DNA from 4 places in the Paenibacillus jepli genome. Region 4 is predicted to be linked to each of the others. Evidence: riboswitches for the same ligand, from Rfam matches in the RefSeq annotation. Region 4 holds a riboswitch; each other region holds the start of a gene.
What was found. Region 4 has a riboswitch for cyclic di-AMP ahead of ABC336_RS05750 (C40 family peptidase). Riboswitches for the same ligand answer to the same signal wherever they lie in the genome.
Positions count from the first base shown of each region.

Region 1: another riboswitch for cyclic di-AMP. It lies ahead of ABC336_RS13105 (C40 family peptidase); the one in region 4 lies ahead of ABC336_RS05750 (C40 family peptidase).
Region 2: another riboswitch for cyclic di-AMP. It lies ahead of ABC336_RS14785 (resuscitation-promoting factor); the one in region 4 lies ahead of ABC336_RS05750 (C40 family peptidase).
Region 3: another riboswitch for cyclic di-AMP. It lies ahead of ytvI (sporulation integral membrane protein YtvI); the one in region 4 lies ahead of ABC336_RS05750 (C40 family peptidase).

Region 1 covers NZ_JBDFMD010000001.1:2,950,047-2,958,007, forward strand. Annotated here, with positions in the region: gene ABC336_RS13095 (M1 family metallopeptidase) at 1-908, shown strand, start outside; gene ABC336_RS13100 (hypothetical protein) at 920-1,735, shown strand; cyclic di-AMP (ydaO/yuaA leader) riboswitch at 1,914-2,067, shown strand; gene ABC336_RS13105 (C40 family peptidase) at 2,080-2,514, shown strand; gene ABC336_RS13110 (cryptochrome/photolyase family protein) at 2,808-4,157, shown strand; gene ABC336_RS13115 (DEAD/DEAH box helicase) at 4,226-7,961, shown strand, end outside.
Region 2 covers NZ_JBDFMD010000001.1:3,356,450-3,364,410, forward strand. Annotated here, with positions in the region: gene rnmV (ribonuclease M5) at 1-452, opposite strand, end outside; gene ABC336_RS14785 (resuscitation-promoting factor) at 622-1,773, opposite strand; cyclic di-AMP (ydaO/yuaA leader) riboswitch at 2,039-2,238, opposite strand; gene ABC336_RS14790 (TatD family hydrolase) at 2,420-3,187, opposite strand; gene ABC336_RS14795 (HD domain-containing protein) at 3,226-4,518, opposite strand; gene ABC336_RS14800 (AbrB/MazE/SpoVT family DNA-binding domain-containing protein) at 4,797-5,051, shown strand; gene rsmI (16S rRNA (cytidine(1402)-2'-O)-methyltransferase) at 5,570-6,478, opposite strand; gene ABC336_RS14810 (tRNA1(Val) (adenine(37)-N6)-methyltransferase) at 6,475-7,260, opposite strand; gene ABC336_RS14815 (initiation-control protein YabA) at 7,350-7,742, opposite strand; gene ABC336_RS14820 (PSP1 domain-containing protein) at 7,774-7,961, opposite strand, start outside.
Region 3 covers NZ_JBDFMD010000001.1:127,521-135,481, reverse strand. Annotated here, with positions in the region: gene ABC336_RS00665 (SDR family NAD(P)-dependent oxidoreductase) at 1-335, opposite strand, end outside; gene ABC336_RS00660 (hypothetical protein) at 580-867, shown strand; gene ABC336_RS00655 (hypothetical protein) at 1,281-1,781, shown strand; gene ABC336_RS00650 (DinB family protein) at 1,782-2,273, shown strand; gene ytvI (sporulation integral membrane protein YtvI) at 2,596-3,654, opposite strand; cyclic di-AMP (ydaO/yuaA leader) riboswitch at 3,775-3,932, opposite strand; gene ABC336_RS00640 (YxcD family protein) at 4,176-4,460, opposite strand; gene ABC336_RS00635 (hypothetical protein) at 4,463-4,900, opposite strand; gene ABC336_RS00630 (DUF309 domain-containing protein) at 5,033-5,608, shown strand; gene ABC336_RS00625 (beta-class carbonic anhydrase) at 5,605-6,198, opposite strand; gene ABC336_RS00620 (iron-sulfur cluster biosynthesis family protein) at 6,250-6,576, opposite strand; gene ABC336_RS00615 (carboxypeptidase M32) at 6,850-7,961, shown strand, end outside.
Region 4 covers NZ_JBDFMD010000001.1:1,243,352-1,251,312, reverse strand. Annotated here, with positions in the region: gene ilvB (biosynthetic-type acetolactate synthase large subunit) at 1-363, shown strand, start outside; gene ilvN (acetolactate synthase small subunit) at 360-845, shown strand; gene ilvC (ketol-acid reductoisomerase) at 986-1,978, shown strand; gene ABC336_RS05765 (2-isopropylmalate synthase) at 2,139-3,683, shown strand; gene leuB (3-isopropylmalate dehydrogenase) at 3,710-4,789, shown strand; gene ABC336_RS05755 (hypothetical protein) at 5,160-5,669, shown strand; cyclic di-AMP (ydaO/yuaA leader) riboswitch at 5,817-5,956, shown strand; gene ABC336_RS05750 (C40 family peptidase) at 5,960-6,409, shown strand; gene ABC336_RS05745 (hypothetical protein) at 6,691-7,116, shown strand; gene sigI (RNA polymerase sigma factor SigI) at 7,217-7,961, shown strand, end outside.

The DNA.
Region 1 (7,961 bases), 1.7 Mb from region 4:
CGATCGTAGTCCCGCCTGCAGGCGGCGGGGGCGCCGGCGGTATGGAGTATCCGACGCTCGTCACCGCGTTTGCTGCCGAGACGGACAATCCCGGTTATGAGCTGGAGCGGGTCGTCGTCCATGAGATCGGCCATCAATACTGGTATGGGATGGTTGCTTCCAGCGAGTTCGAAGAGGCCTGGCTGGACGAAGGATTCACCTCCTATGCGGAGGACAAGGTGATGGAGAGCGAGTATGGCGTACTGCCCAATCTGCTCGTCGAATCCAGCTACATGACCCACCCCGCGCCGCTCAAGCAGCTGTCCTGGTCGTATCGCGATCATGATCACTATGCCGAAAATGTGTACATGCGGGCCAAGCTGGTATTGGTCGACATGGAGCAGCGGGTCGGTGCGCAGACGATGCGCAAAATTTTGCGGACTTACTTCCAAAGGTACCGCTTCAAGCACCCTTCCACCGGCGATTTCCAGCGCGTTGTCGAGCAAGTCACCAGGCAGAGCTGGAAGTCCTATTTTGACCAATACATCTATGGCAAGCAAATGGCCGATTTTGCGGTTGAATCGATCACTGTACGCGCCGTTAAGGAGGATAAACAGAAGGTGTATGAATCGGTCGTGCTCATCCGCAAGCGGGGCGGCGACTATGATAAAGTGCCGATCCTGCTCCAATTCCGGGACGGAAAAACGGTCGAGAAGATATGGGACGCGCAGGAGACGCATATACAATATAAAATCACCCATAGCGCTCCGCTGGAATGGGCCGCCGTTGATCCCGGCTATACGATCGTTCTCGACAACAACCGGATCAACAATTATATGAAAGCCGAGCTGCCGGGTCGCAGCGGCACCCGTTGGAATCTCGGCATCGTCAAATTCATCGAGGGGCTGTTCGGCTCCTTGGGCTGGTGAGGAGGCAGAACATGAAAGAACATATCCGACAAGGCTGGCGTCTGGCCGTCAAGCATTTTTATATCGTTATCTTCCTGTTCCTGTACCAGCTGCTGTGGGGCTTCGGACTCTATCGTTATGTCGAAGCCACCTTCATCCCGCTGCTCAAGCGTTATCCCGATACGCTCCCATCCGAGCAGGCAGTAAAAGTTTTCTTGATGGAAGCGCAGTTCCAGCTGCTCAAGACCGATCTGATCCAGCCCTATCTCCTCACCTTCGGCATCCTGATCCTGCTCCGCATGCTGCTTACGCCGCTGATTCAGAGCGGCTTGCTCTACTCCTTGACCCACGCCACCGAGGAGAGCGGCACCCGGTTCTTCCAAGGCATCCGGACCTGCTGGAAGAAGATTACACTGCTCTACTGGATCAAGTCCATACTCACCCTTGCTCCTGCCTGGTGGCTGCTGCCTGCCGGATTGCAGCTGCTGCTCTCCAGCAGTTCGCTGACGGAAGCCGCTACGGCCGCAGCGCCTTACGCAGCCGGCTGGCTGCTCTGGGGCTTGCTGCTGCATCTGCTCTTTCTCTCGATGCAGTTTGGGGTCGCCTCCGGGTCAGGAGTACTGGGCAGCACCTTGCATTCCGTCCGCGCCTTCCTGCCGCTCGCTATGATCACGGTGATCATGTGGGGGATCGGGGCGGGGATCGGACTGGCGGCCTCTTCAGTCTCGCTTATATGGGCCGGCCTGCTTGCCTTGATCTTCCACCAGACCTACTATCTGATCCGCTCCATGATCAGGGTCTGGACACTCGCATCGCAATACAAGCTCTGGCAGTCCAAGCAGAGCTGATCGTACCCATCGCCTCTCTGCTCCGGCAGAAGGCGATTTTTTGCTATGTCTTTTTAATTTTGCATGCCACGATCACACAAAAACTGCCAATTAAGGCTTAGGAAATCGCTTTCAATTGTGAACATTATGTGACAAAAGCAGGAAAACTAAAAAAAGCCTCGAAATGAATGTCGATGTATTACATAGAAAGCCGAGTTCCTGACATCAGGAAACGGGGGACCCATTCCGGGTGAATTGATCCCCGGCCGCCTGCTACGCAGGCTGACCGGAGGAACCATAGGGAGCCTTCAACCGAACCCTCAGCTAACCTCGTAGGCACGGAAGGAGCTTTTTGCTTGAGAAAAGTGTTGACCTCATTGGCGGCTCTTGTCTTGATCATGAGTTTGACAGCAGGAGCCGTATCCGCGTCTTCCTTCGCCAAGATGGAGGATGTGATCGCCGGGTTGATCGGCACGCCGTACAAGTACGCTGGCAACACCACGAGCGGCTTCGACTGCTCCGGCTTTACCGCGTACGTGTTCAAGCAATTCGATATCAGCCTGCCCCGCACCTCGGGCGGTCAGGCGCAGCATGGCGAAGGTGTCGAGCGCGACGAGCTCCAGCCTGGAGATATCGTCTACTTCAACACCAGCGGCAAGGGCGTATCCCATGTCGGCATCGTCGTAGACGACGACAAGTTCGCTCACGCCTCCTCGAGCAAAGGCGTCATCATCAGCAAGCTGAGCGAAGCCTACTGGGATACGCGCTACATGGGCGCGCGCCGCGTAGCTGGGCTCTAGTCCAGTACAAACGATTAACCATGCCAAGTCGGGGTGTGATCTCATCAATCCGACTTGCACTGCGGATCACAGGCCAGGCTCGGCCCTAGACCCGCACCCATCTCCCAGCAGCTGTTTGCTTCCGCAGACGGCTGCTTTTTTGTACGCAGATGAGCGCCGCAGGGTCACCTTCCCGGTGTTTACGAATCCGCCGGCTGGTGTATTGGCTTATACTTGTATCTATCATTTGGGAAGCTGTTCTGCCGAACAACTTATGTCGGTTTATACGACCCCCGCTCGAGGAGGTTTCATCATTGTACTTGTTTATCCACCGCAAAGATCTGCGTATCCGGGATATGCGGGCGTTCGACGCCCTGAAGAAACGGGACATGCCCGGCATCCATCTGCTGATCTTCGACCCCCGACTGCTCGGGGACGGCCGGATGGATGCCCACAGCGGGCGGCGATTCCTCCGCGAGGCGGCCCGGCTGGAGGCGCAGTATCGCACAGCGGGCCGCACGCTCCATCTGCTGTACGGGGCTCCCTGGGAGGTCATAGACGCCCTCCTGGAGGCGCATCCCATCAAGGGCATCGTCGCCCACAACGACTACACGCCCTATGCAAACTCGCGTGATGAGCGGATCCAGGAGATCGCGGACCGCCGCAGCGTACCCTGGGTGCTGATCGACGACCTGCCGCTGGCCGATCCCGAAGACTTTCATAGCTATACGGGGCGAAGCGAGCCTTACAAGGTCTTCACCCCTTTCTATAATAAATGGCGCTCGTATATGCAGCAGTATGCCAGCCCACAGGCTTCGGCCGAGCTGACGGACCTTGACACGGTGGATGAGCTGACAGGCGATGGGTGGGATTCCTTCTCTCTGCCCTCTGAGCTGCGGCAACAGCTGCAGGAACAGCGGGATGAAGCCGAAGATGCCTGGTCGCAGCTGGCGGAATTCGCAGAGGGCGAAGGTCTCGGCAGCTATGCCTCGCGGCGCGACCGATACGCCAGAGAGGACAGCACCAGCGGGATCGCCCGGTATCTGAACAGCGGCGCCCTGTCCGCCCGTGCCGCGTATGCGGCGGCATCGGACAAGGACGAAGGCGAGACATGGGTGCGGCAGCTGGCATGGCGCGACTTCTATCTCTACCAGGCTATTTTTAACGAAGATTTCTTCCGCTACGAATCCCGCTACGACCTCTCTGCCCTATCCGATCATCATTATCAGGCATGGGAGGAAGCGCGTACCGGCATCCCGATTATCGACGCTTCGATGACAGAACTGAACGAGACGGGCGAGATGCACAACCGGTTGCGGATGATCAACGCCATGTTTCTGACCAAAAACCTCCTCTGTCCGTTCACGCTCGGAGAGCAGTATTTCCGCCGCCAGCTCACGGATTACGACAACTGTCAGAACCGCGGCGGCTGGCTCTGGAGCTCTTCGCTCGGCTACGATGCGGCGCCTTACTTCCGCATCATGAATCCTGCCAGCCAGTCGCTCAAGCATGATCCGGACGGCGCCTACATCCGCCGCTGGCTGCCTCATCTCGCCGATCTTGATGACAAGGCAATCCACCGTCCGCAGCCGGATGCGATCGTCGATCTGAAGACCTCCCGGGCCCGCGCCATCGAAGTCTACAAGGAGATCCTTCGCTCCTGATCCGGGTTTGACGAACCCCGCCTGGCGGCTACAATGAGTATATAGCTATCAACAAAGGAGGCCTCGCCATGGCATCTTCATCACATGAAGCGCACCTGCTCTTCCATCCTGTGCTAGCAGACTGGTTCGCCGCTGCCTTCGGGCAGCCGACAGCCGTGCAAGTCGACGCCTGGCGGGCGATCCGCTCCGGAGCGGATACGCTGATCGCCGCCCCCACCGGCTCCGGCAAGACGCTCGCTGCCCTGCTGCCCTGTCTCGACCGGATCGTCCGGGCCAAGCTGGCCGGGGGTGGCGCCCCGCGAGGTGTCCGTGTCGTCTACATCACGCCGCTCAAGGCGCTCAACAACGATATTCATCATCATATCGAATCGTTCGTGACAGAGATCGATGCCGCCGCTGTCGCCAGCGGCGGCTCGTGGCCCGGCCTGCGCAGCGCGGTGAGGACAGGCGACACCAAGAGCAGCCAGCGCGCCGCCATGCTGCGGCAGCCACCAGACGTGCTGGTGACGACCCCAGAGTCGCTCTACATCCTGCTCACATCGGAGAAAGGCCGGCAGATGCTGGCACCTGTGGAGCAGGTGATCGTCGATGAGATCCACGATCTGGCCTCCGACAAACGGGGCTCCCATCTCTCGCTGACGCTGGAGCGGCTCGTCCATGCCTGCGGCCGTCCGATCCAGCGGATCGGCGTCTCGGCTACCCAGCGTCCGCTCTGGCGGGTCGCGCAGTTCCTCGGCGGCTGGGAGCCGGACGGGGAAGCAGCAGGAGGAGCAGCCTTGATGGATAGCAGCTCGGACGAGAGTGAGACATTCCGGCACCCGCTCGGGTACCGCCCCCGCCCTGTGACGATCATCGAGAGTCCGATGGAGAAGCGGCTCGATGTCCAGGTGACGATGCCCGATCAAGGGCTGCCGATGACGACCCGCGAGTCCGTGTGGTTCCCCCTGATGGACCGGATCCTCCAGCTGATGGAGGGCTGCCGCTCGGTGCTCATCTTCACGGTGAGCCGCAGGCTGTGCGAGCGCTTGACCCTGCGCCTCAATGACTATGTCGGCTATGAGATGGCCAAGTCCCACCACGGCAGCCTCGCCCGCGAACGCCGGCTGGAGGTCGAGCAGCAGCTCAAGAACGGCGAGCTCCGTGCGCTGATCGCAACCTCTTCGCTGGAGCTCGGCATCGACGTCGGACATATCGATCTCGTTATCCAGATCGATTCGCCGCTCAGCGCCGCTGCCGGCATCCAGCGGATCGGCAGAGCCGGCCATCAGGTAGGTGCGCCGAGCCGCGGCTATCTGCTGGCCCGCCACCCGGGCGGCCTGCCGGAGGTCGCCGTCCTCTCGCGGATGATCCGCGAGCGGGATATCGAAGCGATCACGATCCCCCGCGACCCGATCGACGTACTGTCCCAGCAATGCGTCGCGATGGCTGCGATGGACGACTGGACCTTGACCGCTCTGCACCGCCTGATCGTCCGCAGCGACAGCTTCCGCAGTCTGCCTCAGCCCCGGCTGGAGGCGATGCTGCAGGTGCTCTCCGGCTTCTATCCCTTCGCCCGGCCGCTCCTCCAGTGGGACAAGGGACAGGATCGTCTGACGAAGCTCCGCAGCACGGCGATGGCCGCCCTCACCGGCGCCGGCACGATCCCTCAGAGCTCCGGGTACCCGGTCCACCACGCCGATAGCCGGGCACATCTGGGTGAGCTGGACGAAGAGTTCGTCCACGAGAGCCGTGTCGGCGACGTCTTCCAGCTCGGCACGAGCTCCTGGATGATCCGCGAGATCCGCCAGGACCGCGTGTATGTGGCCGAGACGGCCAATGCCTTCAGCGAGATCCCTTTCTGGCGCAATGAAGCGGGTGGCCGTTCCTACGAGCTAGGCGAGGCGCTCGGCCGCTTCCTGGCTGAGCTCTTGGAGCGCCTTGAGCGGGATCCTGCAGACGCAGGCATGCCTGAGCAGGTCATGAACTGGCTGTCCGACGATTATGGCATGGATGGGCGGTCCGGCGACCGGCTGATCGAGCTCATCCGTTCCCAAGCCGCCGTGACGCCGCTGCCCACCGACACCTGTCTCGTCATCGAGCGTTATCAGGACCTGCAGGGCAAGACGCATGTCATCCTGCACAATCATTGGGGCCGAAGGGTCAACCGCACCTGGCAGCTGGCGCTGGAGCGACAGATGCAGCAAGTGCTCCCCTACCGGATCTACGGCAATGCCAAGGACAGCGGCATCGAGTTTGTCCTGCCCGAGTGGGACAGCTCCTGGCTGGAGCTGTTCTGGCAGGTGACGCCGGACAGCCTGGAAGAGCTGCTGCTGACGGCGATTCCGGGATCGCCGCTGCTCGCCATCGCCTTCCGGCGGATCGCCGAGACGTCGCTGCTGCTCTCCCGCAGCTTCAAGCGCACCCCGATGTGGCAAAAAAGGCTGCGCAGCGAGGAGCTGCTGAAGGAATCGCTGCCTTACGCCGAGCAGTTCCCCTATCTGCAGGAAGCGATGCAGGAGTGTCTGCATGTTTACCTGGATCTCGATACCCTCAAGCAGCAGCTCGAGCGGATCCAGAGCGGTGAGATTGCCGTGGAGATCTGCGAGACCCGCCGTCCCTCGCCGTTGGCCGCCCGCTTCGTCGAGGACTATGCCAGCATGCAGCTGTACGAGGGCGAGGGGCTGGATCCGGCTGTACAGCTGCAGCTGATGCAGGTCAGCAAGGAATGGGCCGGGCGGCTGTTCGGGCAGGAGACGCTGCAGCAGGCGCTCGACCCCGAGGTGATCGAGCGCGAGCGGCAGCGGCTGGCCGAGCCGGCTCAGACTCCGCGCGACGCAGGCGAGCTGCTGGGCCTCCTCAAGCGGCGCGGCGACGCTTCCCTGAGCGAGCTCCAGCGGCTGGCAGGCGCGGAGACAGCAGGCTGGCTCCAGGAGCTGGAGCGTTCGCGGCTTGCCCTGCGCCGGGCCTTCGGCGCAGAGGAACGCTGGGTATGCGCCGACGAGCAGGAGCTCTATGAGCAGTTCCCTGCGACGCCAGCCTCTGTAGCCCTGATTGCGGGCCGGTTCGCGGAGTACCGCATGGCCTTTACCCGGGAAGAGCTGCAGGATCGTTACCCTGCCCTGTCGGACAGCGAAGCGGAGCAGGTGGTCGAAGAGCTGGTGCTGCAGGACAAGATCGAGCAGGCTCCGTTCGCCGCAGACCCGGACGAGCCGCTGTGGAGCAGTCGCAAGGTCGCCTCGCGCATCGTACGGTTGTCGATCCAGTCGGCCAGACGGCAGGGCGAGCCGGCCAGTCCCGAGCGCTGGTGCGGACAAATCGCGAGGATGCAGCATGTGACCCAGAGCGCCCGACTGAGCGGCAGCGAGGGCTTGCGTACCGTCATCGGGCAGCTGCAAGGCTTCTTCCTGCCGCTATCGCATTGGGAATCCATCATCCTCCCCTCGCGGCTGCACGACTACCGCCGGGAGACGCTGGATCTGCTCTGCGCCTCCGGCGAGATCATCTGGATCGGCCGACGGGAGGGGGATGAGAAGGAAGGCAAAGTCGCCTTCTTCCTGGCCGAGGCCAAAGCACTGTACGGTCCCTACCTGAAGCAGCTGCCCGCGCCGGAGAGCAGCAAGCATCCCGAGCTGTTGGCTAGCGTTCGCCGTCTCGGAGCCAGCTTCATCACCCGGCTGTCCCGGGAATTCGGCCTGCCGCCGTCAGAGCTCCTGGAGCAGCTGCTGGAGCTCGTCTGGGAAGGGCACGTCGCCAATGACCAGTTCGCCCCGCTTCGGCTGCACGGCGGCAGACGCTCCAAGGGGCTGGGCAAGCAAGGGACGGGAC
Region 2 (7,961 bases), 2.1 Mb from region 4:
TTGGCATATCCGATACCGAGCAGATTGCCCATGATCAGTCTGCGGGAAGCCGCCTCGGGATGTACGATAAGTCCGGCAGCGATCAGATCATCCCAAGTAATCTCGGGCACTCCGTCCGTCACCTCGGTGCGCACCTGGCTGAGAGCTCGCCGGATGGCCTCCGGTTTGGCGTTCTCCACGCCGATATCCCCTTTGTACAGCGCATCCTCCTGGGGGAGGAAAGCATGCTTGCATCCGGGCACGCGTGCAGCTACGATTTTGCGGATGCGCTCCCCGGCATGATCCGGATCCGTAAAGATAATGACGCCCCGACGCTCCATCGCGAGTGCCACCCGCTTCAACACGGCCTCGCCGATCGCCGAACCGCCGGTCTCGATCGTCTCGGCCTCTACCGCCCGCTTGATGGCTACAGTGTCGTCCTTGCCTTCGACGACGATAATTTCCCTTATCATATTTTATCTCCATCTGCATCTGATTTTGGATTAGACCATGTCCTTCTGAAGAAGAGGTTATAGACTGCCCCTTCCTTTGGACAAACATGCAAAAAGAAGAGGGGTCACCTCTTCTTATGATGGCATATTTGCATGTAAAAAGCGATATGATTAAAGCAAATGCACGGTGCTAGCTAGCCTTGGGCTTGTTGGGACCGATCACGTGAACGGTATACCCCTTCTTGCGGCCAAACTTCTTGGCATAGGATTCGCTCTCGTAATAAACATCGATCTTGTTGCCCTTGATCGCGCCGCCGGTATCTTCCGCGCGTCTTAAGCCGATGCCCTCGATATATACCCACCAGCCGATCGGGATGACTTTGGGATCCACAGCGATGGTGCGCCCTTCCTGGACCTTCGAGCCCGAAGCGGTGATGCCGTATTGCGGGTGACCCTTACTTTTTCCAGTCGATGCCACATGAGCGGTATAAGCAGTCAATGTGACATTCTTCAACGTCTTTTGGGCCTGGAACGAATAGTCCTTCGTGCTGACCGATTGTGCCGATTCCGAGGCAGGCGACGAGAGGACGCTCACCTTCGGTTCCGGCTTTTTGGTTCCTACGGCGACGACCTGCTCGACAGCAGACGTCTCCATCGATTTCAGGATCATCTTCTCAGACACCAGTTGACCGTCTTCATACACTTTCTCAAACTGCTTGACGAGCAGTCCGTCCTGTCCGGCCTGGATGACCTTCTGTTTGCCTTCTGCCAGCTCAGGATCTTCTTTCTGGACGACCTTAAACGGCATTTTATGCTGGGTAGTCTCCACTTCCGTGTCGACCCGTACGACCGATACCGTCACGTCCGAATCGATCGGCGTAGACAGTGCGGGATGTACTCTATCTTGTTCGCGGATGGGAATATTAAAAGCTTCCATCGCGTCTTTGACGGTTTTCTCCGTGGTGAAATACGTATTGGACTTCCCGTCCGCTTGAACGGTGACCGCTCTCGCATGGTCGATCACGACCTGGTCTCCATCCTTGATCGAGGCATTCGTCGGCAACGACAAAACGTCGTGCGGTCCGATCTCGATCGACTGCTCCGCCAGCAGACGGTCCAATGACCACTGCTTGGTCGATACGATCTGCTCCTGTCCATTGACCACTACCGATACGCTCTTCTCTGCCGTACCGTACAGCAACACCAACAACATGAAAGTCATAGCGATTGAAATGATCGCACTCAGAAGAATCAAACGCAGGTTTTCATGCTTCCATCGCAATGCGAAAGACATGCTGGATGATCGTTTACCATGGGTATCCTTGATTTGGAACATGCCCACTTCCTCGGTCCTCCTTCATAGCCGCCGCCTGTGAACTTACGCATGATACTTGGCGTGACTATCTTAGAATAGCGTGCAAGCACGCACTTCCAGTGTCCTCGTATACCCCACCTCCATAAAACACCCTATGTCGAGGCTTTACGCAATATTCAAATCTTAGACGACTCTAATCTTCCAAGATGCGAAAAGGAAGCCTTTCGACAGAGGATCTGTTTCGTGGCTTCCGGATGAATAGAGATTCATACAGAATGGGGTTTACACGAGTTTGATCTCTCTTTGGACGCTGACGAGGTTAGCTGACGGGTTCGGACATGAGAGTCGCCCTATCGGAAGGTGCCGGTTTCGACGATTCAGCCCTTCACGAATTCACCCCAAGGAAGAAAACCGGGCAGTCGCAAGTGGGATAGCAGACTGACGATTTTGGTTCCCCCGTTCTTCAAATCGAAGATTAAGCGAAACTGGAAATTGGATACATTACTCAAGCTCTGAGAAGAATCATACCTTCTTTGTACCCTCATTGTAAAGATCGCTTAAAAGACGATTTTAACGAATTTTTAGGAAAATCACCGTCTTATCCCGGGATTTTTCGGTTGAAAGAGACTTTTTTCATACGATTCGTTCGAAATCCTAGCGATTTTGGCCTTTTTCAGCCTAATCGAAAACAATTCTCAGCGTTCTCGGTCGTAATTTTTGAAATTTCTTCCAATGTTTTTCCTTTCATTTCCGCTGCAGCCTCAGCTACCAGTCGCACATAGGAGGGTTCATTCCGCTTTCCTCGAAATGGATGAGGAGCCAGATAAGGGCAATCTGTCTCGATCAAAAGCCGGTCCAGCGGAACGTTCTTCAACACCTCTTTAGGAACCCTGGCATTCTTAAAAGTAACGGGACCGCCGAGTGAAATATAGAAGTTCATATCCAGACATTGGCGAGCCGTTTCCCAGCTTCCGGAAAAGCAATGCATAACCCCGCCGATTTCCTTCGCATTCTCTTCTCTAAGAATATTGACGATATCCTCGTGTGCGTCACGATTATGGATAACCACTGGTTTGCCGACCTTCCTGGCCAATTGCAGCTGCTCCCGGAACACCCTTTTTTGGACATCTTTGGGAGAGGTGTCCCAGTGATAATCCAGTCCGATCTCGCCGATCGCCACCACCTTCTCATGACGCATAAGCGAAGCAATCCAATCGAGATCCTCCGGCTTCATGTGGATGCTGTCGACCGGATGCCAGCCCACTGCAGCATAGATAAAATCATAGGTTTCGGCAAGCTTCAGAGTGGTGGGAATCGTCTCACGGTTGAAACCGATATTGATCATCCGGTCGATCCCCGCCTCCCTTGCTCGACTTATCGTTTCTTCACGGTCAGCCTCGAAAGCTTTTGCATCCAGATGCGTGTGTGTGTCGATAATCATGACGAATTTCGACCCCTTTCTTCTATTATTACAGTTTTTTAATCTAGGCCGAATAAGACTCTCGTTTCATCTGACAAGAGGTGCGCTTTTTCACGCAGCAGCTCTTCCGGAAAATAGAGATGATACTTGCCGTGATGCAGTCCGGTAATCGAGGTGACGATGTCGGATTTTCCCGATATTTCAGCTAATTGGTCGTCCCCACTCAGCATCAGGATCGGCGGTTTTTCTTCACCATCACCTGTACCTGGACGGTATACATCATAAGAAAGATCATACGGAAAATCAATCTCCAGATGGTAGTCCGGATGCAGTCCCGCCCTCTCCAGTTCCCTGCGGATCATCGACCAGCGAGCTTCATCGGGCTCGGTCACGGTTATATACTTGTATAAGCGACGGTGCAGGAACCGATGGCACAGATCGGACAAGATCGCATCCTCCTCCGAGACCCACTCCATAAAGATCGTCTGTACCATGGCTTCGTCCAATCGAAAATAATCCTCGATCTCCAGGGTGCCTTGCAGGAGGCTTTCGAATGGCCTCATCATTGTTCGGAATGGGTACCTACCCACATAAAGTTCCTTTGCTCTTCGAAAAATCTGTCTAAGGATAATCTCTGAACTGCGTGTAACCGGATGGAAGTAAACCTGCCAGTACATCTGGTATCGGGACATTAAGTAATCTTCCACCGCATGCATGCCGCTCTCCTTGATTACGATACGTCCCTTGTAGGGCCGCAGTACGCGCAAAATCCGGTCCAGATCGAATGTGCCATAATTGACACCGGTGAAGTAGGCATCCCTCAGCAGATAGTCCATCCTGTCGGCATCCATCTGACTGGAGACAAGGCTGACGACAATCGGCTTGGCGTATGTTTTGCAGATGACGGAGGCGACTTGTTCGGGAAAATCGTGCGAAATCGTGCGAAGTACGCGGTTAACCTCTGTATCTTCGAGCAAAAAACGGCATGTCCATGCTTCGTGATCTGTATCAAATACCTGCTCGATCGAGTGGGAGAACGGCCCGTGCCCCAGATCGTGAAGCAGAGCTGCACAAAGGGAGACAAGCTTTTCTTCCTGAGGCCAATCGGGATAGTGGCTGCGCTCAAACTGCGAGATGATTTTACGAGTAATCTCATACACGCCTAAGGAATGTGAGAATCGGCTGTGCTCGGCGCCATGGAAGGTAAGGTATGAAGTACCAAGTTGTCTGATACGGCGAAGGCGTTGGAATTCCTTGGTATTAATAAGATCCCATATGAGCTTGTCCTGCACATAAATATATTTATGCACCGGGTCTTTAAATACTTTTTCTTCAGCCAGTATCCGTGACATGACGATCACCTCTTCGATATTTTTGTCGATTATTGTTCAATATTTCGACACAGAATGTCGGCACTTTGTCGAATGATGTCGAGTTTTCATTTCCAAGGCCAGCAGCTTGTAGTATGCTTTACAGGGACCCACTCCCCTTACCATTAAGCCAAAGTTAGTTTTTTTGCAGAAAAATTTAGGTTGACTATTTTGGTAATGGTTGGTATTATAGATTACAGAAAACGTAGTATTTTGTCGAATAGTGACGAATTCAACTTTGAGAGGGGCAACAATAGATTATGATGAAATCAACAGGAATTGTACGTAAAGTTGACGAACTGGGCCGCGTCGTTATTCCAATCGAGCTTCGCCGTACACTGGGCATTGGCGAGAAAGACGCCCTTGAGATCTATGTAGACGGCGAGCGCATCATGCTCAAGAAATATGAGCCGGCTTGCATCTTCTGCGGCAATGCCGAGAATGTCACTTATTTCAAAGGGAAAATTGTCTGCAACGAATGTATCTCTGAATTGCCTGAACCTGTGACAAAATAGGCAAAATCGGTTATAATGAATCCATAATCAACTTGGTAATTCTAACCTTTTTCATACTCCTTGATGCCTCCCTGGGCGAACCGACCAGGGAGGTCTTTTTTTGTGGGGATGAAGGCGGTAATAATCGTAGTCTTGGGGCACCCGAGCAAGGTCAAACCTCCAGTCGCTGTTGTTCATGAATGTCTGGAATGTCTAACCCTAACGAGGGTGACATTCATGAACAAAGGCGAACGTTAAACGCTTTCTGCAAGGTGAAACGGCTGTCGCCGTCCTTGGCGGCGCAGCGCGTTTCATTCCGGAGAATTCTAAGCTGATATATATGTGCAACATATAAATTCTTAGAATTCAAGGTGAAACGGCTGTCGCCGTCCTTGGCGGCACAGCGCGTTTCATTCCGGAGAAATACAAGTCAAGTAGATAGGGGAATCCTATATTTTCTTGTATTTCAAGAAAACGACCTCGAAAGCATATGCTATACCTCCTCCGGTTTCGACCTTACTCTTGGCCGCAGACAAATATTATTTATCCTCTTCATCGTGTTTCTTCATTAGAGTGTTATATACCTCTCTACGAGGGAGACCGCGATCCTGGGCGGTGCGGCGCATCGCTTCCTTGCGGTCGCCGGTCAGCTCCTCATAGTGGCGGACATGGTCCTCCAACGACAGGGTTGACCACCAGGCCACATCTCCGGATCGCTGCGATTCCGCTCCCTCCGGCAGGCGATGCTCGGCTCCCGCCACTACCACGACGTACTCGCCTTGCGGGGGGTGCTCGTCCAGCCATTGCAGACATTCCTTTACGGTCCCTCTTGCTACTTCCTCATAACGCTTCGTCAGCTCTCTCGCCAGCGCGATCTGTCGATCTCCCCAGGCGTCCGCGATCGCCTGCAGCGTCTTCTGGAGACGATGCGGCGATTCGTAGAGGAGCAGTGTCCCTTCCTGTACGGCCAGCTCTTCCAGCCAAGGCTGCAGCCGCTTCTTCTCCCGGGGCGGAAAGCCGGCGAATGTAAAGCGCTCCGTAGGCAGCGCAGAGACGATCAGCGCCGAGAGCGCTGCATTGGCCCCAGGGATCGGCACGACGGGGATACCGCCGTCTGCTGCCGCCATAGCCAGCTCACTGCCTGGATCGGAGATAGCCGGCAGGCCGGCATCACTGACCAGCGCGATGTTCTGTCCCTGCTCGAGCATTCGGATTAGCTCACTGCCGCTGGCCTGCTTGTTATGTTCATGATAACTTACCAGCCGTGTCTGAATCTCGAAGTGTGTCAGCAGTTTTCGGGTCTGTCGCGTGTCCTCGGCAGCGATGAGATCCACTTCACGAAGCATGCGTACTGCGCGATACGTCATATCCTCGAGATTGCCGATCGGGGTCGCAACCAGATACAACGTTCCTGTCTTATGGTCGGCAAAGCTGCGCTGGATGTTCATCGACCCACTCCCTCCCCGCCCGAAAGCTCGCTCTTCGCACCGTAGTAGATTTCTTTGAGCTCCTCAGCGTACTCTCGTTGCTCATTGTAGACGATCAGGGGCGGCAGCAGCCGCAAGTCCGGTTTGGCATCACGCATCGCCTCGATGAGCACCATGTTGGCTTCGCCGCTGGCATGCGGATGCACGAATCGCAGACGCTTGGGCTCCAGTCTGACCTCCCGCAGCGCTTCGAAGATCTCAGCCAGCCGCGACGGCCGGTGCACCATCGACACACGGCCGCCGGTACGAACCAGACGCGCACAGGCTGCAGCCACGTCTTGCAGCGTGCAATGAATCTCATGGCGGGCAATCGCATAGTGTTCATTGCGATTATGATCGCCGGCCAAAGGCGGCATATAGGGCGGATTGACGGTGATCGCATCATAAGTGCCATAACCGCCTGTTCGGTGGTATTCTCGCAGATCTCCTTCTATTATATGTATCCGCTCCTCCAGCCTGTTGGACTGCACGCTGCGCCTAGCCATGTCGGCCAGTCGCGGCTGGATCTCCACGCCATCGATCTGTGCCTGGGTCCGCGTCGTCAGCAGCAGGGGGATCACGCCATTGCCGCTGCAGAGATCAAGGATGCGTCCATGCTGAGGCACTCCGGCGAACCTGGCGAGCAGCACAGCATCCATGGAGAAGCTGAACACCTCCCGGCTCTGGATAATCCCCAACTCGTCCGTTACCAAATAATCATATCGTTCATTGTCATATAGCACCGGTTTGCAGCTTGCTTCCATTCCTTATGGACCTCCCACCGTAGATTGAAACAGATCTGTAATATCAAGAAAAGACCCGCACGGGGTCTTATCTCAAAATCTAGGCTATGCTACTTGCTGAGAAATGACAAACAAAACAGGCAGTCGCCTTCGGTACGAAGATGACCGTAGTAGACATTGCAGATATGAAAGCCCTCATGATACAGTCGGGCCAGATTATCATAACCTTCTCCCACAGCGGACGCCGCAGGATCGCCAGTGTTCGGCTGATCTTCCTGCGACGCAGCGGCGGCGCTTGTCCGCAGCTCGCCTTGCGGCACGGCCTGTGGACGATCTGTCTTTTCTTTGAGCACCTTGCGCAGCCGCTGATTTTCCATACTGAGCCGTTGATTCTCCTCGAGCAGAGCCTTGATCGTCTGCTTCATATCGCCCAGTTCGGTATGAAGTCCGCCCACATGGGTTTCCAGCTGATCCATTCGTTTAAAAATCTCACTTTTTCCCATGGTTCCACCCCAGAGCGTGCTATCATTCCATTTATTTGACGACAACTTCGTCGAAAGGCAGCTCTTTCGACTTGCCTGTATCGAACAACTGGACATACACTGTCCGTTTGGACGCATTAAGCCCGGTTACCTTGCCTTCGCCCAGTGAAGTCACGACGAACTTGCCGACTCCCGGCATTTCTTCACGGGCACTTTCATAATTGTCATGCTCGTACTTCA
Region 3 (7,961 bases), 1.1 Mb from region 4:
TAATTCACGGCAAAGGTCTGTTCGAAGCCCTCGTCATTGGTCTGATAGCGATTGAATACGCCTCCTGCATTGTTAATGAGCACATCCAGGCTGCCGTAACTTTCTTTTACTTGCTTCGCCAAGCGAACAATATCTTTAGCGGAGGACAAGTCCGCTATCAGCAGATCTACCTTTGTGCTGCCTGTTTGTTGCATGATGGCTTGCCTGGCTGCGGCTCCGCGCTGCGCATCGCGGCAGACCATAATGACGTGATGCCCTTGGCTTGCGAGCCCCTCCGCTGTGGCATAGCCTATCCCCGAGTTGGCACCTGTAATTAAGCTTGTTTTTGCAGACATTGATTTTATTCCTTTCATCATGATATGATCCAGCTCTCCAGCAGTATTTTATGTAGAATCCGCTATGTTCTCAGTATATTATCATAGTACAAGAATCACATGGTACGGTCAAAATCATTCTTGGTTGGAACTACCTCGAGAAATGGGGAGACGGAATTAGGAGGCTGTTGGTATCCAATAGTTTCCTTGGATGGTATGATAATAAAAATACGCGGGGGTTTAGATGTTTAATCAGGAGGAGTCGATGAAGAAGATACTTAAAGGCGTAATATTAGCATTGGGGCTTGCCTTAATACTGCTTGTCTTAACATGTCCGAATGACGATGATTATGTTGTCTGGTTGGAAAGAGAACACCAAATTAAATGTGTGAATGGCGAGTGTACTAAAGGAGAAGAGACGATGGATTGGCGTTCAAGAGCGACACGAAATGCGGGAGTATACCAGCGGATCATTGAAAATTACCGGGGACCTTCTGGTGAGAGAGTTGAAATCCGGGCAATGGGGTTATTAGGTCGATACTATGCATATTAGCATTTTGTCCGCATTTTGTTCCTCGATCACCTTATCCATCCTATTTTCACTGATTAATCATGAGCATGAGTTCCAGCAGTATTCGTTTCTGTATCAAGTTATGGCCGGTTTTATGGTGTTGTTCGCTATATTTTTACTTGTAGGTATACCGGTATCTCTAGTTATTGAGAAGGTCCTACAGAGGGATGTCCCGTCGCCATCAAAAATCCTTGGAAAATCAGGATTAAAGTTAATCCTTTATATCGTTGCTTCAACTGTTATCGGTTGCGTACCACTTATGTATCATGGAAACTTCGACATCTCATTTCTTCTATCCTTTGTTGCAGCCGGGTTCACATACTACTTGTTCGAGCGCTTGTTTGCAAAGGTTATGCAAATTCATAGATTAAGAAACTAAATATAGAGGAGAGTGAATGAAAATCAACAAGAAAAAAGCAACCTTTCTATCGATCATAATCATTTTGCTAGCTGCATTTATATACAGCTATTATTCTTATAGTAAGCTTAAATTGTCCAATCAATATGAAGACGTATTTTCTGGAAATTTGCTAGCTGTTGTCGGCTATAATGAAGCATTTGATATGGCAGACATAACGCCCTTCGAATGGGATAAAATGATCGTGTTTTCTCCTTATACATCAAGAGATGAAATGGAAAAAACGGTGGGACGTGAATGGACGACCTACTCCTATATTGGTTATTATCTATTTCAAAAGACCTCTCTGGGGGACTATCCCTTAAGTGACGATTCGGTTAATAAAATTATTTTTATGCACGGAGATGAAATCATACTTGATGTAACCTTCAATCGAAATCAAGTGGATGTCACCCAAATTAGTCAGATCATCCATCGAGAAGAAGCAGCGTTTTCAATTGAAGAGATGGTATTAAAACAAAATCCTTCGAGGGAGTAGATGACATTGCCGAAATCCTCAGATGAAATGGTTGAAGAATACAAGTCGTTTATTCATTTCGTCGAAGATCTTAGATCGATTAGTGAAGCGAACTGGAATAGACCCCTTGCTGAAGGCAAGTGGACTTTGAAAGATGTGATCAGTCACATCATGTTATGGGATCAATACTTTTACGACGAAGGTATTAAAAAGATTAAGCTCGCAGAGCCGGTTACTGTAAAGCATCTGGACTTTAATGAATTCAATGCGAATGCTGTCCAATACGCAAAGACTCAAACAAAGAACGAAATATTAGACCAATGTATCCATAACCGGAAACAGATTATAGACGCTATATCCGGTCTCGCTGAGGAAGAGTACACCAAAGCATATAAAGACGGTGAGAAGAAGAAGTTCTCGATTAGAGGATTTCTACGAGGGTTTATCCCGCATGATAGACACCATAAAAAGCAAATTGAAACGTTTATCAAGACAATATCAGCTACTCAATAAAAAATCAGCGCGGGGAGGATTCAGCGTGGCATATGATTTCAACCAGCACTTAAAGATGTTATGTCTCAACCTCTATATGAATTCAGTGCAGTTACTTTGGGCTTTGGTAAACGTATCAGGATACCGGCCAACTTGAACTGTTCATCTGCCGATCACCATTTGATGCGCAAGCGTGAATTGATCGAGCGACGTGATTTTCACTTTTCCGTGAATCAAGCCACTGATCACCAAGCGTCTGTGCGGAAGGAAGGCCGCTAAAAAATGAGCGAAGCGCTGAAAGCGGCCATGGAATAATGGTTGGGTATGATGCCCCTCGCGTGAATCACAATTTATTCCTGAAATTAATCAGTCCAGCTTCTTTCAGCGAGGTAAACGCAATTACGAGAAGCGGACCTACGAGCAGACCGACAACGCCCAGGAGACTGGCCCCGAGATACATCGAGATCAAGGCGGCAAGCGGAGACATTCCAATATGCTGTCCCATTACCTTGGGCTCCACGGTCCTGCGAATCAGCAGAAGAATGCCACCGAGAATGAGCAGGCGCACTCCCATGGATGGATCGCCCGTCAATAGTTTATAGATGCCCCATGGCGCCAATATGACGATGGAACCGATCAGCGGAATAAAATCAATGATCCAGATAATGATGGACATGGTCAAAGCCAGCTCAGGCACGATGATCAGCAAGCCTATCAATGAAACGGCAAAGATCGGGATGCTGACGATAAACTGGGCTTTCAAAAAACCGAATGTGGCTCTGGAAAACCGGTTAGCAATAAACAGGACGCGGGTCTTGGTCTGCTCGGACATCATCGATAACAGGCCTTCTTTCAATCGAGGGAGGTCGAGCATAAACAGGAACAAGGTAATCAAGAAAACCAGGAAAGACAGCAGGAATCCGGGAGTCCCGGAAATAAACCCGGTCACGAAAGAGATCAGATCGATCTGACTTACACTGCTCCTGATGTCATTGAAATACCGATTGGCCTCTTGGTTCAAGGCTGCGATCAATTCCTGAGGATAATTAGCGGTATACTCCTCCAGTGAACTTAACCAGTTGCTTGAAATTAAGTTTAACTGCTGAATATAGTTCGGCAAATTATCAAAAAACCGGATGCCAAAATTAATAATCACGGTTATCACCGTATACATCGAGAGCAGCAAGATCAAAACGAACAGAAAGAAAACGATCAGAGTGGAAAAGAAATGGCTTATTTTCATATATTTTTGACACCAGCCGACAAGTGGCGACAGCATCATGGAAACCAGCAGAGCAATGATGATCGGTTGCGACACCGGCCATATAAAATAAATAAAGCCCAACAGAAGCAGGATCAGAACCAGACGGCCTAGATTTTTCCGAGTTAGCAACTTTACCATGGACGTCTCTCGCTTTCTCATTTTGAAATCATCTGCGTACCATAGGCAACAAAAAAAACCACGGAGCAGAGAATATCTGCTGCCGGGGTTTTGACATGTCAAATAACATGCATGGGGCTGCATTTCTCTCTCAAACACCTACGAGGTTAGCTGTCGGGTTCGGGCCTGAGAGTGCCCGTCTGCTTCTTCAGACATCGTGCAGATTCACCCCATTGAAACCAAATTGGTCTCATGTGGTCCCCCCGTTTTCCAAAACGGAAATTCGGCATCTCTATGCGGTTATTAGTTTCTATCAAGGAATACTACGCCTATTCCTGATAAAAGTAAAGTTAAAGCAGGAATGGATTCAAAGCTAGGCTGATCAAATGAGTCCAGTCCATCGCAGCAATTAGAAATGGGGTGAGCAGGCGACGCAAGGCAAGCAAAAGCCTGACCTTGATGTCTAGCAAGGACAGGCTCTTTGCGAGAGCAGGCGCCGATTACCTGGATCACTGCCTGCATTAAACGAAATAACAATCCGACTAGTGATCCGCAATCTCCGCATAGATCTCGTCATCGAGATCCAGCTTAATGGCGGAGCGGAACACTCTGCGGTCGTAGTGGTTGTACATGTATTGCTCGATAGCTTCGAGCAGATTGGACTCGATCAGGTACTGACTTCGTCCCTCGACCCAAGCCTCGGCGGTGAAGCCGGTATCTTCATCCCAGGCCAGTTGCACTTCCACTGCGGTCGGTTCGACGCGGCGGCGGTCGGCGAGATGGTAGCAGACGGCGTTGATGACTTCATCCATCGACAGGCGAGTCATGGTTAGTAAGGTCTCCGCTGGTCATCGACTCTTCTGCGGTTGTTGCGGAAGTAGTGGATGATGCCGCGTACGGCAACGATCAGCAGGAAGATGGCAAATACGTTAACGAGCAGTCCCAGCATCTCGCCGAAGAAGCCCATGCCGCCGAACATCCCACCGAACAGCATGCCGGCCAGACCGCCGATCATGAGGCCTTTCATCAGGCTGCCGCCGCTGAAAAATCCTGGCTTGGCCGCTGCGCCTGTTCCTGTTGTATTCGAGGTGTTGCGCGTGTTGGCTGCGGCTCCGGAGTCACTGCGGGTCTCGGTTTGCTTGGGTGTCTTGGTCACGCTCTGCTTCGGAGACTTGAATCCGCCGCCGCGTTTCGCATCGGCAATGTCGGCTGCGCCAAACGCCAGGAACAGCGTAAACGCGATCATAACTAACAAACTTCTTTTCATGTACTGGTTCTCCTCCTGATCTAATTTAGCAAGGACGTTGCCTTCTTCATCAATTACGTCTAAGATAGATGAAAGTTTCACTTTTTTTTGGATCTTTTTTTGGGATGTTCCCAAGCTCGAAAGGAGCGCATCATGAAGCCGTCCAGCCCCGAGATCTACCCGGATAATTATATACAGTACCTGATCGAATTTCACGTCACCCGAGACTACTTTGAATGCCATGAGCTGCTCGAAGAATACTGGAAAGAACAGCCCGGCGACCACCCGCTCTACAACACCTGGGTCGGCCTGATCCAGATCGCGGTCAGCCAGTATCACCTGCGACGCACCAATCGGCGCGGCGCCAGGCTCATGCTGGAGCAGGCGCTGGATCGCCTGACGCCCAACAAGCTGGACCAGCTGGGACTCGATGGCCCGGCCTTGATGGAGCTGCTGAAGCAGCGGCTGCGCCAGATCAAGGATCTGAATCAGGCGGTGCCCTACACGGATTACGAGCTGCCGTTCCAAGATCCATCCTTACTGGAGATTTGTCAGGACCGCTCAGGCGATGCCGCTGCGCTCTGGGGTGCCCCGAGCAGGATGGAGGACGATTCGCTCATCCATCGCCATACGCTCAGGGACCGCAGCGAGGTGATCGCCGCCCGGCAAGCAGCCATCATACGGCGCAAGCACCGGCGCGAGGCTGCCCGCTCCAAGCAGCACGGTTAACCCGAGATCGACTCCTGCTGCTGCGCGTACCCGTCCACGACCAGATCGAGCTTGCCGGTATGCGGATCGATGATCAGACCGTGGACGTTGACGCTTGCCGGCTTGAGCGGATGGTTCCTGACGATCCGCACGCTGTTCTCCACGCTGTCTCGGACCGAGTCAAAGCCGGTCAGCCAGCGCTTCAGATTCATCCCCGAATTCAGCAGCGTCGTGATCGTATCTTCGCTGATGCCGCGCTCCCGCATATGCGAGATGACGAGCTCGGGGTCGAGGCCGGTCATGCCGCACTCGTGATGGCCGACGATGAACACTTCATCGGCTCCCAGCTCATACACCGCGACCAGGATACTCCGCATAATATTGCCGAACGGCTGCGTGACGATGCCGCCTGCATTTTTGATGATCTTGGCGTCGCCGCCCTGCAGGTTCATCGCTTTGGGCAGCATCTCGCTGAGCCTGGCATCCATGCAGGTGACGATCACCATACGTCTGGCGGGGTAGCGGCTGTACTGATACTGTTCAAATGTCCGCTGCGCCACAAACTCCTCATTATGCGCCAGGATTAACTCCAGATTGTTCTCCGATTTCATTCGCTCTCTCCCTTGTCATGCCTATTTGTCTACTTATCTAATGTTGCTCGTCTAGACGACCTGCCCCCGCACCAGCTGCAGCTGGTTGGTATAGATCTGGCTGTCGCTCTTCAGAGTGAACTGGCCGCGCGCAGTATCGTAATCCACTTTGAGCTGGGGCTCGAAGAAGACCTCGAAGCGCGGTTCGTGCCAGAACGCCAATGGCTCGCCGTCGCCCTCGACATCATGCTCGCCAGGCGCATCCAGCAGCTGCAGGGCAGGGACGCCGCTGACGACGCAGCCGCAGCCTTCGGTATCATAGAGCAGCTTCAGCAGCTTGCCGCCGGCCAGCTCGGGCTGCAGCTTGTCTACCGCCGCGGGTGTGAATTGGATCCGCATGGGTTAACCTCCTCTTTTTTCGCCTATAAGTTGATTATAGAAGTTGCAAAAAGTATGATCAAGAGGAGCGAGTTCCAGACTGGTGAAAAGGGACGAGAAGGTGAGGATCGATTCTGGAGAAGCGGAGCGCTCGCCTTTGTCCCCGGATTTGCACCGCTAATGCGATATAATCATAAAACCTGGGGACAACAGCGATTGGAAGAACGATCCGTTACCTAGAGGCCCGTATTTACAACAGTCTGAAATCTACATAGTAAAGGTGGTTGGTGCGAAATGACAGTGGAAAAAAGCCGAGCGCGGTTCCGCGAGCTGGACCGCACGATCAAGAGCTATAGCGAGGCGCTGGGCGTCTTGTATTGGGATCTGCGCACCGGTGCGCCGGTCAAAGGCGTCGAGAGCCGTTCGGAAGCGATCGGCGTGCTCTCGGCGGAGATGTTCCGCCTCTCGACCTCCGAGGAGTACGGCGAGCTGCTGCAGCATCTGAGCGAGCCGGATGCGCAGGCGGAGCTGGACGAGATCGACAAAGCGCTGGTCCGGGAGTCCGCCAAAGACTATGAACGCAACCGCAAGATTCCCGCCAAGCTGCATCAGGAGTATGTGGTGCTGACTTCGCAGGCAGAGTCGTTCTGGGAGACGGCCAAGGAGAAAAATGACTACGCGGGCTTCCAGCCCTACCTCGAACGCATCATCAACATGACGGATGACTTCATCGACCGCTGGGGCGTCCAGGGTTCGCGTTACGATACGCTGCTCGATCAGTATGAGCCGGGCATGACGACAGCGGAGCTGGACCGCGTCTTCGGCGGACTTCGCGAGGAGTTGGTGCCGTTAGCCGCTGCGATTGCGGCGTCGCCGCATCAGCCGGAGACCGGATTCCTGCGCCAGAGCTTCCCCAAGGCCGCACAAAAGGAGTTCAGCCTCTACATCCTGGAGCAGATGGGCTACGACTTCGAGGCGGGCCGTCTGGACGAGAGCGTCCATCCTTTCGCAACCGGCCTGAGTCCAGGCGATGTGCGGATTACGACGCGCTACCTGCCGGAGGATGTGACGAGCGCGCTGTTCGGGACGATCCACGAGGGCGGTCATGCACTGTATGAGCAGAATATCCGCAAAGACCTGATCGGCACTTCTCTGTCGGAAGGCACATCGATGGGCATCCATGAGTCGCAGTCCCGCTTCTGGGAAAACATGGTCGGCCGCAGCCTCCCGTTCTGGGAGCGTTACTATGGTGAGCTGCAGCGCCGCTTCCCGGGACAGCTGGAGGTGCCGGTCGAGGACTTTTACCGTGCGACCAATGTCGTCCAGCCGTCCCTGATCCGCATCGAGGCCGATGAACTGACGTACAATCTGCATATCATCATCCGCTACGAGATGGAGAAAGCGAT
Region 4 (7,961 bases):
GGCATGCAGATGTGCGCTCAGGAGCTGGCGATCTGCGCCATCAATAATATCCCGGTCAAGGTCGCGATCATCAACAACCAGGTGCTCGGCATGGTGCGGCAGTGGCAGGAGATCATCTATGACAATCGTTACAGCCACATCGACCTGGCAGGCAGTCCGGATTTCGTCAAGCTCGCCGAAGCCTATGGCGTCAAGGGCTTCCGGGCCACCGGCAAAGAAGATGCGCGGGCGGTCTGGGAAGAAGCGCTCCGTCATCCTGGCCCTGCCGTCGTCGAGTTCGTCGTACGGAAGGACGAGAATGTATTCCCGATGGTCACCCAGGGCAATACGATTAGCGAGATGATAATGGGGGATTCGGAATGAAGAAATTTACGATAGCCGTACTGGTTAACAATCAGCCTGGCGTGCTGCAGCGGGTCTCCGGCCTGTTCGGCCGCCGCGGCTTTAACATCGAGAGTATCACGGTAGGCACCTCCGAAGAGCCTGGACTCTCCCGGATGGTGATCGTCACCAGCGGCGATGACCGTACGCTTGAGCAAGTCTCCAAGCAGCTGTACAAGCTGATCGATGTCATCAAGGTTACCGATCTGAGCGCTCACCCGATGGTTGGTCGGGAGCTGGCGCTGATCAAGGTGAGCGCGGAGCCGAATGCCCGGCCGGAAATTCTGGGTGTCGTCGACACCTTCCGGGCTGCTGTCGTCGATATCGGTTCTCATACGCTCATGGTTCAGGTGGTCGGAGATTCTGAGAAGATCGATGCGATGGTCGAGCTGCTGAAGCCTTACGGCATCCGGGAGCTGTCCCGGACAGGCGTGACGGCGATGATGCGGGGTAATGCGCGCTAATCGCGCGCATCCGCAGGACTAACATATAAGCTTACCCGTATTATTGAACGGGAGCTTGAGCGGGCGACAACCGGCGCTTGTCTTTCGCCCCTTCGAGCACCCGTTCAATAGGGTTCAAATTAAAGGAGGCATTCATTCTCATGGCAGTTAAAATGTTCTATGAAAAAGATGCGGATCAAAACGTTCTGCAAGGCAAAACAATCGCGGTTATCGGTTATGGCAGCCAGGGTCATGCCCAAGCGCAAAACTTGCGTGACAGCGGCTTGAAGGTTGTAATCGGTCTGCGTGCAGGCAAATCCGCCGAGAAAGCAAAAAACGACGGCTTCGAAGTTCTTTCTGTAGCTGAAGCTGTAAAAGTGGCTGACGTGGTCCAAATCCTGATGCCGGATGAGACCCAAGCTCGCGTATATAACGAAGAAATCAAACCGAACCTGAAAAAAGGCGCGGCTCTGATGTTCTCGCACGGCTTTAACGTTCACTTCGGACAAATTGTACCTGACAGCAACACGGACGTATTGCTCGTGGCCCCAAAATCTCCTGGCCACATGGTACGCCGTACGTATGTTGAAGGCTTCGGCGTGCCCGGGCTGATCGCGATCGAGCAGGATGCTACCGGCAACGCGCAAGCAATCGGTCTGGCTTATGCCAAAGGCATCGGCTGTACCCGCGCTGGCGTCATCGAGACATCGTTCCGCGAAGAGACCGAAACCGATCTGTTCGGTGAGCAAGCTGTCCTGTGCGGCGGTACAAGCGCATTGGTAAAAGCAGGCTTCGAAACATTGGTAGAAGCAGGCTATGCGCCAGAGATGGCATACTTCGAGTGCTTGCATGAGCTGAAGCTGATCGTGGACCTGATGTATGAGGGTGGACTGTCCACTATGCGCGACTCCATCAGCAACACGGCCGAGTACGGCGACTATGTCACCGGACCTCGCGTGGTTACGGAAGAGACCAAAAAAGAAATGAAGCGCGTACTGGAAGACATCCAGGCTGGACGTTTTGCCCGTGACTTCATCCTGGAAAACCAATCCAATGGCGCTACACTGACTGCGACTCGCCGTCGTGAAGCCGAGCATCCTATCGAGCAAGTGGGCAGCCAACTGCGTGAACTGATGCACTGGATCAAGAAGTAAGAAGGATCAGCAACCAATAAAGTAATGCCGTCTATCCCGGACTATCCAGGCAGAGGGGCAGGCCTTTCCTTCAAGGGAGGTCTGTCTGCTCGCGCTGGTATCCGGGATGTTGGTTTGTAAACGGGTCAGTCTTCATATTACGGGGACAGGAGGCACTAGCATGCGCAAAATCTATCTATTCGACACGACGCTGCGTGACGGCGAGCAGTCGCCGGGCGTCAACCTGAACACGCAAGAGAAGGTCGAGATCGCCCTGCAGCTGGAGAAGCTGGGCATAGACCGCATCGAGGCGGGCTTTCCGGCGGCTTCACCTGGCGACCTGGCGGGTGTGGCAGCGGTGGCCAAAGCAGTCAAGAATGCCTCGATTATCGGTCTGGCGCGTTCGCGGGAGCAGGATATCGATGCTGTCCGGGAGGCACTTAAGGATGCTCAGGATCCTTGCATTCATCTGTTCCTCGCGACTTCGCCGATCCACCGCAAGCACAAGCTACGCATGGAGAAACATCAGGTGCTGGAAGCGGCTGAACGTGCGATTCGTTATGCCAAGCAATATTTCAACAAGATCGAGTTCTCGCCGGAGGATGCGGGACGCACCGAGCTTGACTTTCTGTGTGAAGTAACGGAGATGGCGATTCGGGCGGGCGCGACCGTCGTCAATATCCCGGATACAGTAGGCTATATGACGCCGTCCGAGTTCGGCAATATCTTCAAGACGCTCAAGGAGCAAGTGCCGAATATCGAATCGATCCAGCTCAGCGCCCACTGCCATGACGATCTCGGGATGGCGACGGCCAATGCGCTGGCAGCCATCAAAAACGGCGCGGACCAGATCGAAGGGACAATCAACGGCATCGGCGAGCGCGCGGGAAATACAGCTCTGGAGGAAGTGATCCTCACGCTGGCTACGCGTTCCGAGTATTATCAAGCCGAGACAACAATCCAACTGACGGAGATCGCCAAAACGAGCCGTCTGGTGAGCAAGCTGACAGGCATGGTCGTGCCTGGCAACAAAGCGATCGTCGGCGCCAATGCGTTTGCCCACGAGTCGGGTATCCATCAGGACGGGATGCTCAAGGAGAAGACCACGTACGAGATCATCTCCCCGGAAACCATCGGCCTGAAGGAGTCGAAGCTTGTCCTGGGCAAGCACTCCGGCCGTCATGCCTTCCGCGAGAAGCTGCTGGATATGGGGTACGAGCTGTCGGATGAGGCGGTCAATGCGGCATTCGCCAAGTTCAAGGAGCTGGCGGACAAGAAGAAAAATGTCAGCGACGAAGATATCCGGGCCATGCTGGAGGAAAAGCTGGTCGAGACGCCGGAGGTATTCACCCTGGAAGCGGTGGAAGTCAGCTACAGCAACCAGTCCACGCCGAGTGCCATGGTACGGATCCGTTCAACCGCTGGCGGCGAGCAGGCAGTGACGGCGGAAGGCAACGGCTCGGTGGATGCGATCTATAACGCCATTGACAAAGCCACTGCAGAAGTCGTCGAGCTGGAAGACTATTCGATCAAGTCGGTTACCCAGGGCAAGGACGCGCTCGGCGAGGTCCATGTCGTGCTGCAGCAGGATGAGGTATCCGCACAGGGTCGCGGTCTCAGCACCGATATCCTGGAAGCGAGCGCCCGCGCCTATGTCGACGCGCTCAACCGTCTGATCGACAAGCGCAAGTCCGGCGGGCGGCGCGACAAAATGAGCCTAATCTAGGGGAATAACAAAAGGAGTGTAGCCACATGGCAGAAACGAAAAAAATCGCGGTCATTGCCGGGGACGGTATCGGACCTGAGGTTGTCGCGGAAGCGATCAAGGTGATGAAGAAAACCGAGGAGCTGTTCGGACTCAGCTTCGAATTTGAGCACGGGCTGTTCGGGGGCATCGCCATCGATGAGAAGGGCACGCCGCTGCCGCAAGAGACGCTGGACATCTGCAAACGCGCAGACGCTGTCCTGCTGGGCGCCGTAGGCGGTCCGAAATGGGACAACAACAGCAAGGAGCTGCGTCCCGAGACTGGGCTGCTGGGCATCCGCAAGGAGCTTGGCCTGTTCTCCAATATCCGTCCGGCGACCGTCTTCGACTGCTTGAAGGAAGCGTCCACGCTGAAGCCGGAAGTGCTCGAAGGTACAGACCTGATCGTCGTCCGTGAGCTCACAGGCGGCATCTATTTCGGCGAGAAATTCCGCCGCGAGGGCGAGCATGGCCAGGAAGCGGTCGATACTTGCGTCTACAACGTGACCGAAGTGGAGCGGATTGTCCGCCAGGCGTTCGAGATCGCCCAGAAGCGCAGCAAGCGTCTGGCATCGGTAGACAAGGCTAACGTACTCGAGACATCGCGTCTGTGGCGCGAAGTCGTCAACCGGATCGCGCCGGAATACCCGGACGTAGAGCTGGAGCATGTACTCGTCGACAACTGCGCGATGCAGCTGCTGCGTCGTCCGGCAAGCTTCGATGTCATCGTCACAGAGAACATGTTTGGCGATATCCTGAGCGACGAAGCAGCGATGCTGACCGGTTCGATCGGCATGCTCTCCTCTGCTTCCCTGGGCGAAGGCAGCTTCGGCCTGTACGAGCCGGTGCACGGCTCGGCGCCGGACATCGCCGGTCAAGGCATCTCCAACCCGATCGCGACGATCCTGTCGGTGGCGCTGATGTACCGTCTGACCTTCGGCTACGATGCCGCCGCGCAGGCGATCGAGGACGCTGTTGCAGAAGTGCTGAACAACGGCCACCGCACGGGCGACATTGCTGTCGACAAGAGCCAGGCGATCGGCACGACCAAGATGGGCGACCTGATCGTAGCCGCGCTCAAAGCGTAATACCGCTAGCAAGCAACCTCGTTATAAAGTTTATTTTCGGCATGGTTGACGCCCCGCATTTGTGGGGCTTTTTTTGTCTTTGACAGCAACGTATACAACTGGCAAGCTTCCGATCCCGAGGGCCTGTCGCGGCCGGCAGTTGATTGCGGTATCGCCAAAAGTGGGACGCGGAGACGGGGCAAGACATTATTTTTCTCATTTTTTTAATTTTTTTTATCGAAATCAATTTATGATGCAACCATTCGCCCTTCTCATCCGTCTTATTAGTATAGAAAACAAAAATCTAACAAAGAGCTGGTTCAGCTTCCTCCGGACAGGGTAAGGAAAATGTAAGGTGGACGGGAATATGCTATAAAAGGGAGAGAATGCAATGAAAAAACCTCTGTTGAGCGCACTTGTCGTTATGATTGTTCTGATCCAGTTTGGCGCGGCGAGCGCCAAGGACGGTGCGTATCAGCCTGTGCCCGCTTCTCCCGATACGCATACCGCCTACATTGAGTCGATTACAAAGCAAGATGGCAAGATTACGATTGTTGCGGACTACATACAATGGTTCGAAGGTGCTGAAGCTGATGAGCAATTCCGTTTGTATGAGCAGGATCCGGAGATGACAGAAGCGCCTGACGGCTATTATATAATTAACGATGATGACGGACTGGTCGAGTTGGAGGTTGCGGCTGACGCGGAAGTGCTTATGCAGATCTACAATCGTACCGGTGTTATTGAAGAAGCTGAGATCATGTGGAATGAGTCGATCGGTATCGACAAATTTATCGAGATTATCCAAGACCAAGAGGAATGGGATATGAGAGATTTCCCCTACCATTTAACTGTAATTGATGGAAAAATCATTAAAATTGTACAACAGTACATTCCTTAATGTTCTCTCATAATTAAAATTAACAGCAGCCTGAAGCCTTGTGCTTACAGGCTTTTTCGCCATTCTTCGCTTTATGAAGTTTTTCTAATGTTTAAAGAGGTAGGATTTTGGCTTTAAAGGGCGAATCCCTGTAGCATAGGAAAATTAATACTACCGATGCCGAATTCTCAGTTTTGCCTGAGAAACGGGGGATCCAACCCCGGGTGAATTAATTCCGTAAGCAAGGAATTATAGGGAAACTCTCAACCGAACCCTCAGCTAACCTCGTAGGCACGAAGGGAGAAAAAGTCTTGAAACGATTTATCGCACTAATGCTCGCAGCAGTAATGTTTGCCTCATTTGCAGGTTCCGTAGTCGCAAGCGAAAAGGATCTACGCGCAAAGGTCAACAAGGTTGTAGGCACGCCTTACAAATATGGCGGCACCACAACAAAAGGTTTTGATTGCTCGGGTTTTGTTCTTCATATCTTCAACCAGTACAATGTCAGTCTCCCAAGAACATCCAGCGCACAAGCGCAAAAGGGCACTAAAGTGAATCGTTCAGATCTGCAGCCTGGCGACTTGGTGTTCTTCAACACAAGCGGTAAAGGCATTTCTCACGCAGGCATTTATCTCGGCAATGGCGAGTTTGCACATTCGTCCAGCAGCAAAGGCGTTATCGTCAGCAAACTGTCCAGCTCTTACTATGACAAGCGTTATGTAACCGCACGTCGCGTCGCATCTGCCAAAACGTTTATCTAACGCGATATTACATAGAGCCACAAGCTCGAACAAACAAGCCCATTGCGGGCTTGTTTTTGTTTGACCCTACAAACATATCGACAGTTAGATATTGGACAAGCCGATAAGCAGGGATTGTCAGGCGAGAGGAGAATATACTATATCAGGCAGAACTATCAATCCGGACATCGAATCCGTGATTAGTCGGAGAATAAGACGGGTAAAATGTGACAAAACGACGAGGCTAAACGATTTGCTTCGGAAGCAAAGTTCCGGGCAGGCGAGCCAAAGGAGGGGTCGAAATGAGCTTTTGTTGTGGCGCCAGCATGTTAGGGACAAAAGGAACGTTGAAGCATTACCGGACACACATCCACAATGTACCGATTATGTTTTGTCCGGTCTGTCATCGGGTAGAGATCCACTACCTGATCGAAAGCGAATATGAAATACTGGCTGAATACGCTCATGGAGACGGTGCTTCCGAGGTCGACTTCCACGATTATGTGGAGCAAGAGAGCGCAGCACTCGCCGAAAACTGTGTCAATCATGAGCATGAGGACCCTATGGAAGTGGTGCACAGTCAGATCGATATGGCGCTGGACCTGCTTAGCTTCGCCAAGCAGCTGCAGGATCATGAGTGGGAAGCTCAACTCAAGAGGCGTCTGGGCGTGCTGAATAAACGACGCAACAAATTGCAGCATAGACGAACGTCTGAGGGTTATTGTTAATTCCGAATCTCGCCTCCGCGTGCCCGGAGGCGTTTCTTTTTGTGTACACCCCCTCAACAAATTACAACAAGTCGAAAGCTATCAATGTGAGGTGGAGCGGTTGGTACTTGTATTGTTCAAAAGGTGGCTAGGGAAGTCCCGGAAGGGGGACGGTTCAGGCCATCAGGGCCGAGAATCGCCGGAAACCATCGTCGCGCGCATTGCCTGCGGGGAGGAGGAGCTTCTCAGTCCTTTTATCGCTGCCTATGAGCCCTTTATCATCAAAGCGACCAGTCGGTTCTGCAAAAGGTATATCGATCCCGCACATGATGACGAATACAGTATTGCGCTAAGCGGTTTTCATGAGGCGATCCGACAGTACGAGCCGACGGCGGGAAAATCATTCATCGGCTTTGCGGAGACTGTCATCCGGCGGCGGCTGATCGATCATCTTCGCAAGGAGCGGCGGCATGCCCCGAGTGTGCCGTACAGTGCACTCGAAGGAACCGGCGAGGAAGGCAGGCTGAACCGGATCGAAAAACAACAGTCGATGCGCCATTATGCGGCACATCTTCAGGCAGAGGACCGACGGCAGGAGATTGAGGAATTCAACGCCCAATTGCAGCGGTTTGGAATATCTTTTGCCGAGTTGGTGAAGAGCTCCCCCAAACATGCCGATTCCAGGCAGACGATGCAGCGGATCGCTGCGGGAATTGCCGGTAATGCTGAGTTGCTGGAGCTGCTGCATCAAAAAAAACAGCTGCCCATTAAAGATATCTTGCCGTTTGCCGGAGTGACTCGCAAAACACTGGAACGCAATCGGAAATTTTTGATCGCTCTTGTATTAATCCATGCCGGTGCTTATC